Regions from separate parts of the Metabacillus sp. 84 genome, predicted to be linked through region 2. Evidence: a T-box and tRNA genes for the amino acid it is inferred to sense, from the RefSeq annotation. Region 2 holds a T-box; the other holds one or more tRNA genes.
What was found. The T-box of region 2 lies ahead of leuS (leucine--tRNA ligase). A T-box ahead of a tRNA ligase gene usually reads a tRNA of that ligase, here a tRNA-Leu.
Positions count from the first base shown of each region.

Region 1 (5,100 bases), on a different contig from region 2:
GGTTCATTGTAATAAAAGGTTCACAAACACAAAAATAGAACTTGCTGCATGCAAGCTCACAGAAATTTATTATTCGTTAGCTGCGTCCGTCTTTTCATGCTGGATGATTCCGTTCCCTGTCATGAGATAGCGGTGAGAATTTAATAAGGATGTCTTAATTTTAGCGGGCAGTCTTTCCTTGTTGTAGGCACATACAGAGAGCAGTTTCATAGCGTTCACCGTCACTTCGGAATTTTTCTCATAATCATCAATTTCGTACTTTATGTCTCCAATTTCTCCCCATTCAATATGGGCCCATGTTCGAAAACGCTGATTGGCATCTATAAGAGGCTGCACTACTTTCAAAAAATAAGCGACGATTGTGGGAGTATGAAAATTTCCATTTGAATAATAAAAATCAAAATTGTTAAGGAAATGAACGTTAGCAAGCTGCTTTTTTGTCAGAATACCCTTCAGCTGTTTTTCCAGCAAAACTGCCATTCTCTCATTCTCAATAACAATGATCTGATCCCCCTGTTCAACTCCAGAAAGAATATAAGCAGAGGCTGCCTTTATATATATGTCAGCATCATCAAACAGAAATAAGATATGCCCGGATTTATATTGATCAATGTCTTTTTTTATATCCATTAAGGAATGATTCAAAATTACACGGCTCCTTTAAAGGCCAGATTTACAATTGTTGTTCTAACGCTCATCTTATCACATTTTAGATAACTGCTGTGCGGTATATGTACCGGGGTTCCTCCTCATGATTAAGGTGATGGAGCTTTACCGGAGTAAAGTACCCTGGCTATTTCTATTAAAGGGATTCTTATTCTGATCAACCCTATGGCCGTTTTCAATATATTTTTCAATAAATTTCTTTTCTGTTTCTGAAAAAACATCCCTTTCAACCCGTGTGATTCTTTCCAGCAACTTCACCATTTTTCCCTTATCCCCTATATACCGATCAAGATAGGAAAGCCCCGCTATTAAGTCCGTGGGCTTCGTTTCATCAGCTTCTAAAATGCGGGAATAGGATGTTAGCTTACTAACAAATTTATAAACTAAGTCTGTATAGTTTCCATCATCAAATTTACAGACACCTATTACGGCATGATGTTTTGAGCAATAAAAACGGTCTTTCAGTCCTTCAATAAATATTGGCAACAGCTCCTGGTTTCCCAGTACATGCAATGCTTCATAGGCACCAATTCTGATCCATTGGTCTTTGTGCTTGGTTTTCTCGATTAGAAGAGGGATCGATTGAGCAGTTCCAATCTTTTGAAGCGCCCCGCAAATGCTTAAAAACTCATGGTGGTCATTGCATGCTTCCAGTATTTTTATAAGAGCATCCTCAACAGCAGGTTCTTTGCATTTGCCCAGTAAGTCTATAGCAAAAAAACGGATTTGCCAGCGTCGATCTTCCAGGAAAGGAAGGATTCCCCTGTGATCAGGAACAAAGTTACCCTGATCTGCTATGTAATCCAAAAGATTTCCCACTGTATGCATATTGGTTTCAAATTGTAAGCACTTCAAAAAAAAACACTGGAATACTTTGATCGGATGTATGGACTCCGATCTTCTTTAGAATATAGTAAATAGCATCTCTCTTTTCCCGATCCTGTCTAGTCTTCTTCTTTTTTAGTTTCTCAATGAATTCCATTAAATAAGGAATTTAATTTGGGTCCGTGATTTTTTCAGCTTCTCTATATGCTTTCCAGGAAATACTGTTCCGGCTTCCTGCGTCTGTTTCATCCATCATCCGTTCAATTAACTTTTCAATCATCTTATGCCGCCTTCAATCTTTTTTATCATCTGTTTGTTCTCCTAGCTGACCATCCTTTATATTTTCCTTTGTACTTCTTTGTGTATAAAGTCATTCGTTCAGTCTGATAATCAATAAGTGCTAAAGCTGAAGTTTAACAACAAATATGAGAAGAAATACTGAAAAACATCCTTCGCAGCTTAATAATTGGGGATTAGGAAAGTTTTTATTTTCTCTCAATGTTGTAATGTTCTTCGATAAATTCTTTTTCTTCCTCAGCAGATAAAATGCCTGTAGCCTTGCCTACATTTCCATTTTGAAGTTCCCAAATCCGATTATGATCGTGATCAACTTTCGAGAAATCATTGTCGTTCCAACGATCCAATATTTCCTTGTATGTACGGTAATGTTCATAATTTTCTTGGTTATGCTGAAGAACAGCTATTAATCGTTTTATTCTCTCCGAAGTTAACGGAATGAACCCCCATTTGTCTTCAGCTTCAACTTTTTGGTGGCTCATCCCATGAATCGCATTTTGCATGTCAGATTCATTCATGTTTATAGGAAATTCTTTATCTGACGGGACTGCATTAGCCTCCTCTATTTCTATGATTTCATTATTCGGTGTTTTTGATTCTTTCACCTTTAAAGTCTCCCGACTCCCATCTTGACCTATCATGTAATAAATAATAAGTGCAACGCTTCCAGCAATAGCAATAGATCCAACCCATATAACCTGACTTTTTTTCATTTGAGGCACCCATCTCCCATAGTAGTATTCAATGTAATTGGTATGGTAATGAAGCATAGAAACGAATAAAATGATTAACCTCATTATAGCATTCCATCATATTGGAACAATTATAGTATTCAATGCATTACCCAGATACCCTTTTAGAGATTTACTATAGTTGGGAGATCCAATATGAAATGGCAATCACTTAGGGGGGGGTTTGGGGAAAATCCATTTAATGTGAATTACTTAAAAAACAAAGACATAAGACAGATTCAAAAAATTTTAAAGGGATTTAAGAAATTTTATTCATCCTACAGGAGATTTATTAAACCTTTTATCTGAAGATGACAGTGAAATTGAAGAATCTGCGTACTTTAATGAATAACCAGCATGTATTATGGATGCACCCATTTTGAAAATATTCAGTATAGTCCGGACCACACGAAAAAACCGTTCCCCACACTGTGAGAAACGGTTGATATTTCGGTAATATTCACGTTTGTTTACAGATTAATAACCTGAAAATGATACCGGTGGCCGGGGTCGAACCGGCACTCCAGAGGAACACGATTTTGAGTCGTGCGCGTCTGCCAATTCCGCCACACCGGCATATTGTTTGGAGGCGGCACCCGGATTCGAACCGGGGGTAAAGGAGTTGCAGTCCTCTGCCTTTCCTCTTGGCTATGCCGCCAAACATAATGGAGCGGAAGACGGGATTCGAACCCGCGACCCCCACCTTGGCAAGGTGGTGTTCTACCACTGAACTACTTCCGCCTTATTGTTTCCTGTATGTCATTCTATGCAAAAGGATTTAAAACTTTCCTGAAAAGAAAAAATGGCTGGGCTAGCTGGATTCGAACCAACGCATGACGGAGTCAAAGTCCGTTGCCTTACCGCTTGGCTATAGCCCACCTATGTATGTACTCACGATGCAGATTTATTATACAGCAGCCAATATTCAAATACAAAAATATGGGGCGACTGATGGGAATCGAACCCACGAATGTCGGAACCACAATCCGATGCGTTAACCACTTCGCCACAACCGCCACATTATCAAATTATATTGGCAGGGGCAGTAGGAATCGAACCCACACCGGAGGTTTTGGAGACCTCTGTTCTACCGTTAAACTATGCCCCTATAAATGGTGGAGGGGGGCAGATTCGAACTGCCGAACCCTAAGGAGCGGATTTACAGTCCGCCGCGTTTAGCCACTTCGCTACCCCTCCACTACAGTGAAGACAGTGCCGGCAAGAGGACTTGAACCCCCAACCTACTGATTACAAGTCAGTTGCTCTACCAATTGAGCTACACCGGCATATTTATATTAGTTATAAATGGTGGCTTGGGACGGAATCGAACCGCCGACACATGGATTTTCAGTCCATTGCTCTACCGACTGAGCTACCAAGCCATTTTTGGCCTTCCACTAAGCTTCTCGCTTATTGAAACCCTCTTACATTTTACTTAGGTTTGATTAAAAAATCAAATGGCGGTCCGGACGGGACTCGAACCCGCGACCTCCTGCGTGACAGGCAGGCATTCTAACCAACTGAACTACCGGACCATTTTGGTTGCGGGGACAGGATTTGAACCTGCGACCTTCGGGTTATGAGCCCGACGAGCTACCAGACTGCTCCACCCCGCGATAATAAAATAAATATTTATGGTGGAGGATGACGGGATCGAACCGCCGACCCTCTGCTTGTAAGGCAGATGCTCTCCCAGCTGAGCTAATCCTCCATATAGTTTCGGCTTGCGATGAGCGGCGCATTGCGTTGTCGCTTTCAGTCGTTCGCATCCTCACGCACTTATGTGCGCTCCGGGGCTCTCTTCTTCGGCTCCTAGCACTGCTTGCTCCTCCCAACCCTCTTACTTTCACTTTGTTGGGTGATGCTTTCGGCTTGCGATGAGCGGCGCATTGCGTTGTCGCTTTCAGTCGTCCGCATCCTCACGCACTTATGTGCGCTCCGGGGCTCTCTCCTTCGGCTCCTAGCACTGCTTGCTTCTCCCAACCCTCTTTTTGGGCTTGCGATGAGCGGCGGATTGCGCTTCTATTCTAGCCGTTCACTTTAAGTGCTGCCTATTTGTTTGAAATCGGTTGGTGACCCGTACGGGATTCGAACCCGTGTTACCGCCGTGAAAGGGCGGTGTCTTAACCGCTTGACCAACGGGCCAGTTATTATGGCGGAGAGCGGGGGATTCGAACCCCCGATACGCTTATGACGTATACACGATTTCCAATCGTGCTCCTTCGGCCACTCGGACAGCTCTCCATAATATGGCTCCGCAGGCAGGACTCGAACCTGCGACCGATCGGTTAACAGCCGATAGCTCTACCACTGAGCTACTGCGGAATACCTGCCTGGCGATGTCCTACTCTCACAGGGGGAAACCCCCAACTACCATCGGCGCTAAAGAGCTTAACTTCCGTGTTCGGTATGGGAACGGGTGTGACCTCTTTGCCATAATCACCAGACAAATTAAAGTGACAAGATTAATTATATACAATTTGAAGAGAAGAAAACAAGACCTTTTTGGATCTTTTTTTTGCTCTTTCAAAACTAGATAACGATATTGGTGCACGAGTCAAACGCCTTACGTAATTTGGTT
Region 1 covers NZ_JBNILN010000024.1:11,561-16,660, forward strand. The annotation lists gene ACQCV8_RS19990 (MEDS domain-containing protein) at 70-645, opposite strand; gene ACQCV8_RS19995 (HEAT repeat domain-containing protein) at 772-1,473, opposite strand; gene ACQCV8_RS20000 (DUF6241 domain-containing protein) at 1,977-2,501, opposite strand; tRNA gene ACQCV8_RS20005 (tRNA-Leu) at 3,015-3,095, opposite strand; tRNA gene ACQCV8_RS20010 (tRNA-Cys) at 3,104-3,177, opposite strand; tRNA gene ACQCV8_RS20015 (tRNA-Gly) at 3,186-3,260, opposite strand; tRNA gene ACQCV8_RS20020 (tRNA-Gln) at 3,323-3,397, opposite strand; tRNA gene ACQCV8_RS20025 (tRNA-His) at 3,460-3,535, opposite strand; tRNA gene ACQCV8_RS20030 (tRNA-Trp) at 3,554-3,627, opposite strand; tRNA gene ACQCV8_RS20035 (tRNA-Tyr) at 3,633-3,716, opposite strand; tRNA gene ACQCV8_RS20040 (tRNA-Thr) at 3,733-3,805, opposite strand; tRNA gene ACQCV8_RS20045 (tRNA-Phe) at 3,826-3,901, opposite strand; tRNA gene ACQCV8_RS20050 (tRNA-Asp) at 3,978-4,054, opposite strand; tRNA gene ACQCV8_RS20055 (tRNA-Met) at 4,059-4,135, opposite strand; tRNA gene ACQCV8_RS20060 (tRNA-Val) at 4,155-4,230, opposite strand; tRNA gene ACQCV8_RS20065 (tRNA-Glu) at 4,590-4,664, opposite strand; tRNA gene ACQCV8_RS20070 (tRNA-Ser) at 4,673-4,763, opposite strand; tRNA gene ACQCV8_RS20075 (tRNA-Asn) at 4,770-4,844, opposite strand; rRNA gene rrf (5S ribosomal RNA) at 4,851-4,966, opposite strand.
Region 1: it has a tRNA-Leu gene. The T-box ahead of leuS (leucine--tRNA ligase) is inferred to sense a tRNA for this amino acid. The anticodon was not compared.

Region 2 (14,502 bases):
ATAAGCGGGTGGTCGGCTTCCACATAGTGGGACGGCGAGTCGCTGAACAGTGTCAGCTCAGCCCCATCGATGGATTCAAGTGCATTCCTAACCGGTTCCGGGCTGCAAGTGACAGGATAACGCACATTGACTCCGAGCTCGCCCGTCCCTTCCCCGTATTGCATCGTGCCAAGGTTGACGGTCAAGTCTCCGCTTACCTCATCGTTTGTTTCAATGCGGAGCGCTTTGCCTCTAGTATCTTGGTAGAAGTGTTCTTTAATAAAGGCGGCAAATTTTTTCCCGGCACCATCAAGATTAATTGAAGCAAGGAAGGCTGCAAGACTTACACCGGCATTCTTCCCGTTATTTGGCTCCATTGCATGTGCAGAGACCCCCTCAATCTGAAGCTTCGTTACCCCGCTGCCTCTCTTTATGCTGCCCTGTACTCCATCTTTCTTTAGCCAGGCATTGAACTGAGCCTCCAGTTCATCTGCCCCCTTTAGTTCTGCTTCAGCGAAATCAGGGACCATATTAAAGCGGCGTCCGGAAGAGAAAGTTGTAAGCGTCATTGAGGCATCTTCAGCTGAATGCGGGGTTTTGAACCGAAGTTTCGCATCAATAATCCCCTTTTCAGCATGAATGATCGGAAAATCAGCATCTGGAGCAAAGCCAATGTCCGGCATTTTTTCATGTTTGAAATAGTGGTCCACACAGCGCCAGTCGCTCTCTTCATCGGTTCCAATGATCATGCGCACTGTCTTATTCAGGCTGACCCCTGAATCCTTCACGAGCTTCATTGCATGATACGCAGCCATCGTCGGCCCTTTATCATCCAGTGCTCCGCGTGCAAAGATTTTTCCGTCGCGGATTTCCGCCCCGTAAGGATCCGAACTCCATCCGTCTCCTTCCGGAACAACATCTATATGACAAAGAATTCCGACAATCTCATCCCCGCTGCCCATTTCGAGATGACCGGCATACCCATCCAGATTTTTCGAATCAAAGCCATCCTGCTCCCCTTTATTTAAAAGATGCTCGAACGCTTGTTGAATGCCTTCACCAAACGGAGCCCCCTTTTTTCCCCCTTCTTCATCCAATACACTTTTGATTTTCAAAAATTCCTGGGTATCCTGAATAATCTGGTCGCGTCTTTTCTCTGTTTCTTCAATCCAATTAACCATCATAATCCCTCTCTTCTCAGATATGTATGAAAAACCTGTATATATGTTAAGATACCAAACGGGATGCTTGTATGAAAGAATTGCAGAAAAAAACAATCAGACCGCTTGCATTTTTAGCTAAAAACGAATATTATTAATAAGGTTTTGAAATAATGTTCGTATTATTTGGAGGTTTCTCATGTTTAAATTAAAAGAAAACCAGACCACTTTAAAAACAGAAATCATTGCTGGCTTTACGACCTTTCTTACCATGGTTTATATTGTGGTAGTTAATCCGCAAATACTTTCTGCTGCAGGAGTCCCTCCCCAGCAAGTATTTGTCGCAACCATCATCGCATCGATTATCGGAACGCTGTGGATGGCACTATTCGCTAATTATCCGATTGCCATTGCACCGGGGATGGGCCTGAATGCTTACTTTGCTTTCTCCGTTGTAGGAGGACAAGCGAACATCTCTTATGAAGTAGCCTTCGCTTCTGTATTTGTGGCCGGTATCATATTTGTAATTCTGTCTCTTACGCCATTTCGAAAACAGCTTATCGAGGCCATTCCATCAAATTTAAAAAACGGAATCACCGCTGGAATTGGATTGTTTATCGCATTTATCGGACTTCGTACGTCAGGAATCGTCGCAGATCACCCTGAAAACCTTGTATCCCTGGGCGACCTTCACTCCGCACCCGTTGTTTTGACACTTATCGGCCTTGCCATCACACTTGTCCTTATGTCACTGAACGTGAACGGAGCGATTTTCATCGGGATGATCGTTACCGGCCTGATCGCTTATTTCACCGGCCAGCTTGACATTAAAGAGGTGGTAGCTGCCCCTCACCTTCCTGAGGGAATCATCATTAATCCGATAACAGCTTTTGCTGACGTCATTCACTATGGTTTATATGCGGTTGTCTTCTCCTTCCTTCTCGTTACTATTTTTGATACGACCGGAACCATGATTGGAGTAGCGCAGCAGGCAGGTTTAATGAAGGGGAAAGAGCTTCCTAATGCGAGAAAAGCGCTTCTGGCTGATTCATCCGCTACAACAGTTGGAGCCATGTTCGGAACAAGTCCGACGACGGCTTACATCGAGTCTTCTGCCGGTGTGGCAGCCGGAGGGAGAACCGGACTTACAGCATTGGTTGTCGCCATTCTGTTCGCCATATCCTCCTTTTTCTTCCCGCTCGTCAGCGCCGTTTCCGGCATACCAGCCATTACGGCCCCAGCTTTAATCATCGTCGGAAGCTTAATGATGGGCGCAATCGCCAACATCAATTGGGGCGAACTGGACGAAGCTTTTCCAGCCTTTCTCGTGGTCCTGAGCATGCCTCTTACATCAAGCATCGCAACCGGAATTGCGCTCGGATTCATATCCTATCCGCTGATGAAAGCAGCTAAAGGAAAATGGAAAGAGGTTCATCCATTTGTATACATCTTTGCTGTCCTGTTCTTTATTCATCTTGTCGTGATTGGTTCACATTAACTGTAAAAATCATCCTTACAAAAGCCAGCATCTGCTGGCTTTTTATGTTTCTAAAGAACTATCAGCAAGTCGAAAAATAGCAGGTATGAATTCCTTGTTTATTACAGTCATAATTTTCTGAATTCAATACATATAGTAAAGCAAAACCGTGATTTTTATAAGGCAATATGTTAATATTGTGTAAATTCAAGGCTCAAGGTAGAATCTTCTCGCTTGTTTCGTGTAAAATATGATTGTAGCTTCAACTATACCAATTAAATAGGCTAACACAGGGACATCATTAGTGGTTGACATCCTAGATTGCTGCAGGTCTTTAGACCTGTTCGATCAAAAAATAAGGAGTGGTTTTTTGAAACCTTCAACTAACCGTATGCTAAACCGTATCAAATCTGTTTACATGTTCATCATGGAAAGAGGTACCGTTACAACTCAGCAGCTTGTCGACGAATTTGGTATTACACCAAGAACGATTCAGCGTGATTTAAATGTGTTAGCATACAACGAGCTTGTCAAAAGCCCTGCAAGAGGTAAGTGGACGACTACAAAGAAGAAAGTAAAACTCACATCATAAGCAAGAATGGTTGAACACCTATACATAAAAAGGAACCTGTTCTGAACAGGTTCTTTTTTTTACAGCTCTTATCCGTTTTTTTCAGAAAGCAAGCTTTCCGGATCCCCGGCCGTTTATAAAAAATCAGCAGGCTTGCTGTTTCGCAGCACCTCTACCTCTTCATCCGTCAAATCACGGTACTCCCCAGGTTCGAGATCCGCATCCAGCTCTAAATCACCCATCGTCAGCCTTTTTAAAAATGTGACTTTTTTTCCGACCGCCTCAAACATCCTTTTCACCTGATGAAACTTGCCTTCTGTAATGGACACCTTAATTTCAGAAGGATCCCCTCCAGTCAGAATCTCCAGTTTTGCGGGCTTTGTCAGATAGTCATCATCAAGGGTAACTCCTTTTTTAAAGGCAGCCACATCCTCGTCCGTAACGGTTCCATCTATAATCGCAAAATATGTTTTCGCTACATGCTTTTTCGGCGACAGCAGCTGATGGGACAACTGGCCGTCATTTGTAATGACAAGCAGCCCTTCCGTATCTTTATCCAGTCTGCCTACCGGAAACGGATCCCGAACAGCATCCTCCGGCGTTAAAAGATCAATGACCGTCGGCTGGGACAGATCCTCTGTTGCGGAAAGGACACCTGGCGGCTTGTTCATCATCAGATAAATAAACTCTCGGTATTCGATCTTTTCTCCATGAACGGTCACCTCCTGTGTTTCAGGATCTACATGGGTCTTTCCATCCTTAATTACCACTCCGTCTGCAAGAACAGCACCGGTTTTCAGGAGCTGCTTTACCTCTTTCCGGCTGCCATAGCCGATCGTGGAGAGCAATTTATCCATTCTCATGACCATTCACCTCATACTGAAAGGAAAGGCTGTCACGCCTTCCCTTTCTTCCTTCTGTTTAAAAATGAAAAACGCGAGCCAAGGAGCTTTTCCAGCAAATGCGTCTTATGCGAGGTGTAAAGATAAACCGCAGCCCCGCCCCCGACCGTCAAAACAAGCATAAGTGCCGATGAAATTTTGCCCTCTTTAAAATGAATAAAGATCTCAGCGATCGATTGAATACCCGATACAAACACACTCATGACCACCGTAAGCATAAGGATCAGGATCGTCCTCTTGAAAAACTGCCTGAAATGGAAGTGTGCATGCCTCTTTATCATCGCAAAACCGTAAATGATCGAGACAATGAACCCTAGTGCTGTGGCGATGATTGACCCTTGCGCACCTAACCATACGATGAGCGGATAATTCACCGCTGCCTTAATAATAAGTCCTATTGCAAGGCTGATCACTGCGAGCTTTTGCTTGTTGACCCCCTGCAGGATGGCCGCATTCACTGTAAAGTAGCAAAACAGCAATGCAGACGGAGCCTGCCATTGCAGAAGAAGTGCCGCCTCTGAAGAATATCCGAAAAAGAATTCATAAATTGGACCAGCGAGCACCATCATGCCGGCAGCAGCGGGCATAACCAGAAACATGATAATCTGGAATGCCTGGTTAATCTGGCGGTGTACCTGGCGCATTCCCCCTGTTGAAAATGCCCTTGTTATGGATGGAACTAAAGTCAATCCGAACGCGGTCGCAAGTGAAACTAGAATCATTATTAGGGAGCGCCCTTCAAACTGAACGTGGGAAAAGAGAGCTTTTGCTTCCTCATCAGTCTTTCCGATTTCTCTTAAAGCCCCGTACATCGTTCCTTGATCAATAAGCTGATATAGCGGAATCGCTAAGCCGATAAAAATAAATGGCAAGGAATAGGTGAGAAGCTCTTTAAAAAGCTTTCTCATTTTCACATCTGAGGGCGGTACGGTATTTTCCTGCATGGCTTCAAGGCGGTTTTTATACTTTTGCCAATAAACATACAGAACGAGCAGCCCGCCAACTGCACCCACTGCAGCGGCCAAAGTTGCGTATCCTATCGCTTCTACTAAAGGACCTTCAAATTCGATGTAGACAAGGTATACAGATGCAAGCAGAAAAACGATTCGGAAGAGCTGTTCAACCACCTGTGAAACTGAGGTTGGCGCCATCATCTGATGGCCCTGAAAAAAGCCGCGCAAAAGCGCCATAATTGGCACAACAATAAGGGCCACACTCAGCATTTTTATCACGTATTCCACTTCTGCAATAGAACTGGATGGGGTATCTTCTGACCTAAGAGACCATGCTGCAAGCTCAGGAGCGAGCAAATACATCGCAGCAAATGAAGCAAGTCCGGTTAAAAGCATGACGATCATTCCATTGCGGAACATTCTCAGGCTTGTCTGATAATCTCCCATCGCATTGTACTTCGCTACAAATTTTGATACAGCCATTGGAAAACCGGCCGTGGCTATACTTAAGAATATAACGTAAGGGGTATAGCCCATCTGATAGAGTGCCGTCCCCTGAGTGCCTACCAATGCTGTAAACGGAATGATATAAATCATACCGAGCAGCCTGGAAATGTATGTACCAAGCGTTAAAATAAACGTGCCTTTTAGCATTTTATCTGACATATCTTTTATCACCGTTCTTGTGAAATTAGGTTCAACTTTATTAGTTTAACATAAGCAGGCATGGAGAGGAAAAAGTTGTGGAATTTAGCAGTTTTTCTTGAATGCAGATTTCGGCTATAATGAATGAAGGTTAAAAAGAAGGTTGTGACACAATGAAGTACGATGTAATTGTAATTGGGGGCGGTCCTTCGGGACTGATGGCAGCCATCTCGGCCGGAAGCAGGGGTGCGCGCGTACTCCTGCTTGATAAAGGGAGCAAGCTTGGACGTAAGCTCGCCATATCAGGCGGAGGCCGCTGCAATGTAACGAACCGCCTTCCCGTTGAAGAAATCATCAAACACATTCCCGGCAACGGCCGATTTTTATACAGTGCCTTTTCTGAGTTCAGCAACGAGGATATCATCTCTTTCTTCGAGGGACTTGGTGTTGGACTGAAGGAAGAAGATCACGGAAGAATGTTTCCGGTTTCCGACAAAGCCCAGTCAGTTGTCGAATCTCTCCTGAACGAGCTGAAAAGACTGAACGTGCAAATCCGTGTGAACGAGCCGGTTAAACGGATTGACTATGAAAACCAGCAGGTTAAAGGCATCACACTTAAAACTGGTGAATGCATTGAAGCAGACGCTGTTGTAGCTGCGGTAGGAGGGAAGAGCGTCCCCCACACAGGCAGCACCGGGGATGGCTATGCATGGGCGGAAGCTGCGGGCCATACCATTACCGACCTTTTCCCGACTGAGGTTCCTGTTACATCCAGCGAACCATTCATAAAAAACAAATCTCTTCAGGGTCTGGCACTGAGAAGTGTGGCACTAAGTGTCCTGAATCCCAAGGGCAAGACCGTAATCACCCACAAAATGGACATGCTCTTTACCCATTTTGGCATCTCCGGTCCTGCTGTACTGCGGTGCAGCCAATATATCGTGAAAACGATGAAGAAATACAACGCTCAATATGTAAGAGTCACCATCGATGCCCTTCCCGGCCGCAAGGAAGAAGAATTGTTCCAGGAATTGATTAAAGCTGGAAAAGAAGAGCCGAGGAAAGCATTAAAGAACCTGTATAAAGGGCTGCTGCCGGAAAGATACTTGCTTTTCCTCCTTGAGCAGCAGGAAATCGATCCAAGTGAGCCTTATTCACAGACCTCCCATGAAAAACTGAGGGGATTCGCAAGATCATGCAAACAATTTGAATGTAAGGTGGACGGCACCCTTCCGCTGGACAAAGCCTTTGTAACCGGAGGAGGAGTTTCTGTTAAAGAAATCCACCCTAAAGAAATGGCTTCAAAATTTATGCCTGGCCTGTACTTTTGCGGGGAAATTCTGGATATTCACGGTTATACCGGTGGATATAATATTACAGCCGCCCTCATTACAGGGAGGCTTGCTGGCGGTAATGCCGCTGAATACGCATTGTCCAAAGAAGAAAACCCGGTTTAACCTAGACCGGGTTTTTTAGAATCATCCTCTCTCACTCCCCTTGAGAATTGAAAAGCAGGCATGCTGCTCTTCAGGACCGGTATAAAACCATGGCCGAAAAACAGTAGACCTGCTCACCTTCTGCATCACATGAAGCAGCGACGGAGAATTTAATATCCACAAGCTGCTCATCATCCAACTCGGCCAGAAAACAGTTGATTTCTTTTTCTAAATCCTTTTCATGCTCTTCATCAAACAGCACAACTTTCATTCAATCAGCACCACCCTAAATCGCAGGCCTCCCCGTATTGCTGCTGCCCGCCGTTTCGTTCATATAATTTATAGATCCGTCCATTCTCGATGACAAATCCTTCAATTAAATCATATTGCTTGCCCTCTTCGTTTATGACAAGCCAGCCGATGGAATTCTTTCCGCAAAACAATTCAATGAGGTCGTCACTAACCTTCGCTGTTACGCGCCTTGTGATATCGAGCCTATGAAAATCCTCCATCGCCCATCCCCTCCTTAACACAATGTATGAGAGCAGGGGTTATTTATGTTAACGCTTTCATAATTGGCGACTGACTCTTTTTTATAAGGAGACGCTGAGTTTCTCCAAGTACGTTCTAAAATACAGGAATGCAGGTGGTTATAACATAGGATCGCTGTTTACGTATAGCGGATAGATCGTTCATTTGCTTACCTTTTATCAGCGAAAACAGAAACTTGAGAACATCGTATTCAGCGGACATAGAATCTTAAGGGAATATTGACATTCCTCAGCATGCTCCCTTACTTTTTCTTCTTTTTGGACTGGTCTGCTGCCGCTTTACTTTTACTGACACTCTCAAAGGCAACAAGGATTCGGGCATTTTTTTCATCGATGGAGACAATTTCTAAAACTTTTCCTATTCGGCCTTTAATTTTTATATCTTCTCCAATGGCTGGAACTCTTTTCACCATCTGGCTCAGTACGATGCTTTTCCCATCAAAAAAATGAACGGTCATCACCATGATATCACCTGTTTCTTATGAAATGGATACAGAGAAAGCATCTCTGCCTCTCATAAAAATTATCGGTTTGCTGCAGTGTTTAGAACGAAATATTTTGGATTTATGTGTATGCAGCAAAAAGACCATGCACCTGTCACGATGCATGGTCTTTTACCGGTTATTGCTTCGGTACGGTCTCGCCCTTCCATTCAAGCATTCCGCCTGTCATATTGACGACTTTGTAGCCCTGCTCCTGAAGATAGGCCGCCACATTTTCGCTGCGGCGTCCTGAGCGGCAAATAAAGATGTACTCTTTATCCTTATCCAGTTCGCCGGCTCTTGCAGGAATGTCACCCATTTTTATATGTTTTGCTTTTGAGATCATCCCTTCTTCGACTTCTTCATCTTCGCGTACATCAACAAGCTCAATATTCTCTCCATTTTTAAGCTTTTGCTCTACTTCTTCTGCTGAAATTTCTTTAATCATCGTTTAATCAGCTCCCTGTTTTCATCATACTTTTATTATATCAGGCGGGCAGGCGGGTTGCGAATCGCAGGATTATGCAGGAATCCTGCAGGTTACTGGTGAATAGACGTTCTATACAGGAGGGGATGATGTGAGAGAAATAGACAAACGAAACCGTTTGGATAAAAAGCCCTTCAGCTTTCAGATTGCAAAAAATCAGTCAGTTTTTCTATTGTACAAAGGAAAGCAGGTGAAAATAGTAAAGGACGGAGAGGCGGAGAAGTTTTTAGCAAGAATAAATCTAGCTAAGGATGAGCATGAGATTCAGCTGATTCTGGCAAAAGCTACAGGTAACTTTAAACGGGGAAACGAACGCAGGCAATAATATCTATAGTAAAAAAAGCTTGCAGAAGTATCTCTGCAAGCTTCTATCAGGTTATTCAGTTCGCCACAATATTAATCAACTTCCCAGGAACTGCAATCACTTTGCGGATGGTTTTCCCATCAAGCTGTTCTTTCACTTTCTCATCTTGAAGCGCAATCTGTTCCATCTCTTCTTTTGAGGCTTCGGCCGGAACAAGAAGTTTTGCTTTTACCTTGCCGTTAAATTGAACGACTACTTCCACTTCATCTTCCACAAGCTTGGACTCATCATACTGCGGCCATTTTTCGTAGGCAATGGTATCAGAGTGACCAAGTTTTTCCCAAAGCTCTTCTGCAAGGTGGGGAGCGATTGGAGAAAGAAGCTTTACAAAGCCCTCCAAGTATTCTTTAGGAAGCTCCGTCGCTTTATATGCTTCGTTAATGAACACCATCAGCTGGGAAATCGCGGTGTTGAAGCGCAGCCCTTCGATGTTTTCAGTTACTTTCTTCACAGTTTCATGGTAGACCTTCTCTAAAGACGGATTTCCGCTGTTTGTAACCTTCGAAGTCAAGTTTCCGTCATCTTCAATCAGCAATCTCCATACGCGGTCAAGGAAGCGTCTTGCTCCATCCAGCCCTTTTTCAGACCAGGCGATGGAAGCTTCAAGCGGTCCCATGAACATTTCGTAAAGACGAAGCGTATCAGCACCATGGCTTTCCACAACTTCATCCGGATTCACAACGTTGCCCTTTGATTTACTCATTTTTTCATTATTTTCACCAAGGATCATTCCTTGGTTAAACAGCTTTTGAAACGGCTCTTTCGTTGGAACCACGCCGATATCATAAAGAAACTTGTGCCAGAAACGTGCGTATAGAAGGTGGAGCACCGCATGCTCGGCCCCTCCGATGTACGTATCAACCGGCAGCCATTGTTTGATTTTTTCCGGATCCGCTAAATGGTTTTCGTTCGCTGGATCGATGTAGCGCAGGTAATACCAGCAGCTTCCCGCCCATTGCGGCATCGTGTTCGTTTCTCTGCGTCCTTTTTTGCCCGTTTCAGGATCTGTTACATTCACCCATTCTGAAATATTGGCAAGCGGCGATTCACCCGTACCGGATGGTTTGATTTCTGTCGTTTTCGGAAGGACAAGCGGAAGCTGATCTTCAGGAACTGCAGACATGGTGCCGTCCTCCCAATGAATGATTGGAATCGGCTCACCCCAGTAGCGCTGGCGGCTGAATAGCCAGTCACGCAGGCGGTACGTTACCTTCTTTTCGCCTTTGCTGTTTTCTTCCAGCCATTCAATCATTTTTTGAATCGCTTCTTCTTTTCCTAATCCGTTCAGGAATTCCGAGTTTACGTGCTCTCCGTCACCGGAGTAAGCCTCTTTCGATACATCGCCGCCTTGAACGACTTCTTTAATCGGAAGCTCGAATTTCACAGCGAATTCATAATCGCGTTCATCATGGGCAGGCACCGCCATAATCGCCCCGGTACCGTAGCTGATTAGGACGTAATCTGCCACCCAGATCGGCATTTTTTCGCCGCTCACAGGGTTAATGGCATATGCACCCGTGAAGACACCGGTTTTATCCTTTGCGAGATCTGTTCTTTCCAGGTCAGACTTGGATTTCACTTGATTGATATAAGCATCTGCCGCTTCTTTTTGATCCGCTGTTACAATCTTGCTCACCAGCTCATGCTCAGGAGCAAACACCGCATACGTTGCACCGAAAAGAGTGTCCGGTCTTGTCGTGAAAACGGTGAAGCTCTCCTCGTGTCCATCTACTTCAAAATGAACGTGAGCTCCCTCTGAACGGCCAATCCAGTTGCGCTGCATTTCTTTAATGCTTTCCGGCCAGTCTACTTCATCCAAATCTTCTATCAGACGATCTGCATAGGCTGTAATTTTCAGCATCCATTGCTTCATCGGACGGCGTTCGACCGGATGTCCGCCCCGCTCGCTTTTCCCGTCAATGACCTCTTCATTGGCAAGAACGGTTCCAAGTGCCGGACACCAGTTCACGGCTACCTCATCAATATAGGCTAAGCCTTTTTCATAAAGCTTGAGGAAAATCCATTGTGTCCATTTATAGTAGTGAGGATCGGTTGTGTTGACCTCGCGATCCCAGTCATAAGAAAAGCCAAGTGCCTGAATTTGGCGCCTGAAATTGTTAATGTTCTTTTCCGTAAATTCTGCCGGGTCATTTCCTGTATCCAGGGCAAACTGCTCAGCAGGAAGTCCGAATGCATCCCATCCCATCGGATGAAGCACATTGTATCCCTGCATCCGTTTCATCCGGGAAAGAATGTCTGTCGCTGTAAATCCTTCCGGGTGCCCGACATGAAGACCTGCTCCTGACGGATACGGGAACATATCAAGCGCATAAAATTTAGGGCGGTTCGGTTCCTCACCTGTTTTAAATGTCTTGCTGGCAAGCCAATGCTTCTGCCATTTCTGTTCGATTTTCTTATGACTGAAACTCATAAACATCCTCCTTGTTTTCGCTGAACGGACATCGAGTACGCGGCCGTGAAATATAAAAAAAGCTCCGTCCCTGTAAAAAGGGACGAGAGCTTTCTCCCGCGGTACCACCCAAATTAGTGTACACAAACTACACTCGCTTGACATTCGTAACGTGAATGCACGGCAGACACTACTGTTTTCTTTCGCATCTGCAAACTCAAAGGCGAGTTCATGAACATTTGCTGCTGACTTGCACCTTCCGTCAGCTCTCTATGGTGCATCCTGTTCACTACTGCTCCTTATCACCGTTCGACTATTTTCTTCTAAAACCATTTTATAAAAAATTTGAGGGATATGCAAGCTGGTTGCAGCGATTTAGGGAAAGCTTCAATGAGGCACTTCTTATGGTAGAGGCGGCTTGTGACTTGGACAATTTTTGGAAGAGGGAACTTCAGGCTGGTCTTGCTGGGTGGAGAAGGTAAAGCTTCGCAGGACAGCTTCACCGCTGTAGCCGGCGATAATCGATAACAGAATGAGCTGCAGTGACGATTGAGGCTCTGAAGAGATGACGAGCATAATCGCTGCAATGGTTCCGATCACAAGGTCTTCATAAAAACCAAGGTAAATAAACCGTTTCGTCATTCTCGGTTTTTCCAGTCGCCCCCTTTTATTCATGTGGCTTACAATCCCCATTAAACCTCCGATGATACTGGCTACCAAAATTTGAGCTGTCATCACACCACCGATCCTTCTTTTTTATTCTGGCAAAGCAGATAAATAAAAAATACAGATTGGCAGTCCCACGGGGATGGGTAAGGCTTTTTATTTTTATTATATATAACCGGTGGACAAGCCGCCTGATTATTTAGAATTATTTTCCATAAATGCCAAACGAACCAATTTCCCAAAGAAAAAGCCTGAGATGGCAGGATCTCAGGCTTTTTATCCTTCTGCTGTTTTGGAGGATAATTCTTCCTCCACCGGTAAGTTGATTGAGCGGTCGTAGAATAGTGTCAGGAAGAAACTGACAAACAGCAAACCGATCAGAACGGCAAACATCATGGACATGTTGAACGCATCCACCAGGAATCCTCCCAGTAAGGGACCAATCATTCTCCCTGCAGTTGCCATACTGTTTACAAACCCCTGATAAAAGCCTTCTCTCCCCTTTGGAGCCAGCTGATTGGCAATTGTGGGAACAGCAGGCCAAACCAGCATTTCACCGATGGTCAAAATGACCATCGCTGTTAAAAACCCGGTGAATTCCCCGGCAGCTGCCGCTATGGCAAATGAAAACATAAAGATTCCCATTCCAATGAGCATTTGCGCTTTCAGTGATTTGGCAAAACGTTTAACGAATGCCGAAATGAACGGCTGTCCCAGCACAATCATCAATCCGTTGACCGTCCACAGCAGACTGTATTGCTTCAGGTCAATATTCAGCGTTTGCGTATGTGCAGCAATGGTGGACTGCCATTGAACATACGCGACCCAGCATAGGAGGTAGCCTCCTGACAAAACCGACAAGGCTGCAAATTTCGTCCGGTCTTTTTTTTGAGGCTTCTTTGACACAATGGCTGAAGGATGAACGGTTTCGCCTTGAATATTTCGGTAGCCGAGAAATGCCACGAAAAAGAAGACAGCATACAGTAGACCGTTCGCCATGAAAATCCACTGAAACGAAATCGATGCAACCAGCCCACCCAAAGCGGAACCGATGGCTACCCCGGCGTTTTGTGCTACATAAATCGCGTTGAATGACTTTCTTCCGCCTTCAGGCCAGACACTTCCTGCCATAGCATACGTAGCCGGAAATACAATCCCTGATCCAAAACCGACAATCGTAAGCAGGATCACATAGTAAGGCCATCCATGGAAAAACACCATCAGAAGCAATGCAGCGAGCGTGATGGTAATTCCAAGAAGAATCGAACGGTATCCTCCAATCTTGTCAAAAAGGACGCCCCCAGCCAAATTCCCAATTACACTTGCTCCGGCATTCAGCATGAGCACCAGCCCTGCAACCGTCAGCGATTTCCCTAATTCATCGTGAATATATATGGTGTTAAGAGGCCATAAAAAAGAAGCCCCGGTTACATTAATGATCATCCCAATAATGAGAAGCCAAAGGGAACGCGGCATACGAACCCCTCCTTTTACACTGACTTTCGTTCCACTAGAGTAGTTTATGGAATTTCACGATGTTTTTCAACTGCAGAATACTGGTTTTACAAATAGATAATAGTTCTGACAATTGTTTTCGCTTCAAAGCATTATGGCTTGGGATGAATGACAGCTTGGAATACAAAGAGATTACACAATACCCTACTCCTTTATTCCAAGAAAAAAACCCCGTCAATAACGGGGGATAACACCTTATATCTCTCTCCTCAATGCGGATAGAACATCAATGTTAGTCGCCTTAACAGCTGGACGAAGGCCTGATAGAATGGCTACTCCGATGCTGATGGCAGATGCGATCAGGACAAGCGAAAGCGGAATGTAGGAAATCTGCATTTCCAAAGGAGCTCCCCCGCCAGCAGTTGATTGAAGAATCATTGGAACAATCTGATTAGCTGCCCAGCCTATGCCGTAGGAAATCACGACACCGATGATAGAGCCTGCTACTCCAATCCAGGCACTCTCCATTAAAAACAGCCTTCTAATCATCTTCGGCTGCGCTCCGATTGCTTTCATAATTCCAATCTGCTGTGTCCGTTCCGTTACGGCCATCGTCATCGTGTTGAAAATTCCGATGGAAGCAATGAGAACCGCTATGGTACCAACAAAAATCAATCCGATCTTAAAGGCATTGAAAAATAAATTCATGCTTTCAAGCTCTTCCGTAATGGAGTAAACAAGGTAGCCTTTTTCTTTTAATGCCTTTGTAAGGCCGTCTACTTGATCAATGGAAGACGCATAAGCCATCACATTCGAATACGTTATTTCATTCGGGTCGAATTCCGGGTCAACGAGCGGAGCAAGCTCCTTCAGCATATTTTGTCCGATCATCACATTAGTGTCTTCCATGAAATCTCTGGCTGGTTTTTTGGAAACACCTGTTACCGTAAATTCATAGGCCTGT
Region 2 covers NZ_JBNILN010000002.1:83,533-98,034, reverse strand. The annotation lists gene pepV (dipeptidase PepV) at 1-1,163, opposite strand, end outside; gene ACQCV8_RS05055 (NCS2 family permease) at 1,339-2,637, shown strand; gene ACQCV8_RS05050 (DeoR family transcriptional regulator) at 2,987-3,208, shown strand; gene ACQCV8_RS05045 (pseudouridine synthase) at 3,322-4,050, opposite strand; gene ACQCV8_RS05040 (putative polysaccharide biosynthesis protein) at 4,083-5,708, opposite strand; gene ACQCV8_RS05035 (NAD(P)/FAD-dependent oxidoreductase) at 5,861-7,144, shown strand; gene ACQCV8_RS05030 (sporulation protein Cse60) at 7,215-7,394, opposite strand; gene ACQCV8_RS05025 (DUF2553 family protein) at 7,399-7,635, opposite strand; gene ACQCV8_RS05020 (hypothetical protein) at 7,917-8,132, opposite strand; gene ACQCV8_RS05015 (rhodanese-like domain-containing protein) at 8,296-8,604, opposite strand; gene ACQCV8_RS05010 (hypothetical protein) at 8,735-8,968, shown strand; gene leuS (leucine--tRNA ligase) at 9,024-11,438, opposite strand; T-box leader at 11,514-11,732, opposite strand; gene ACQCV8_RS05000 (DUF4257 domain-containing protein) at 11,820-12,152, opposite strand; gene ACQCV8_RS04995 (MDR family MFS transporter) at 12,360-13,559, opposite strand; gene ACQCV8_RS04990 (ABC transporter permease) at 13,794-14,502, opposite strand, start outside.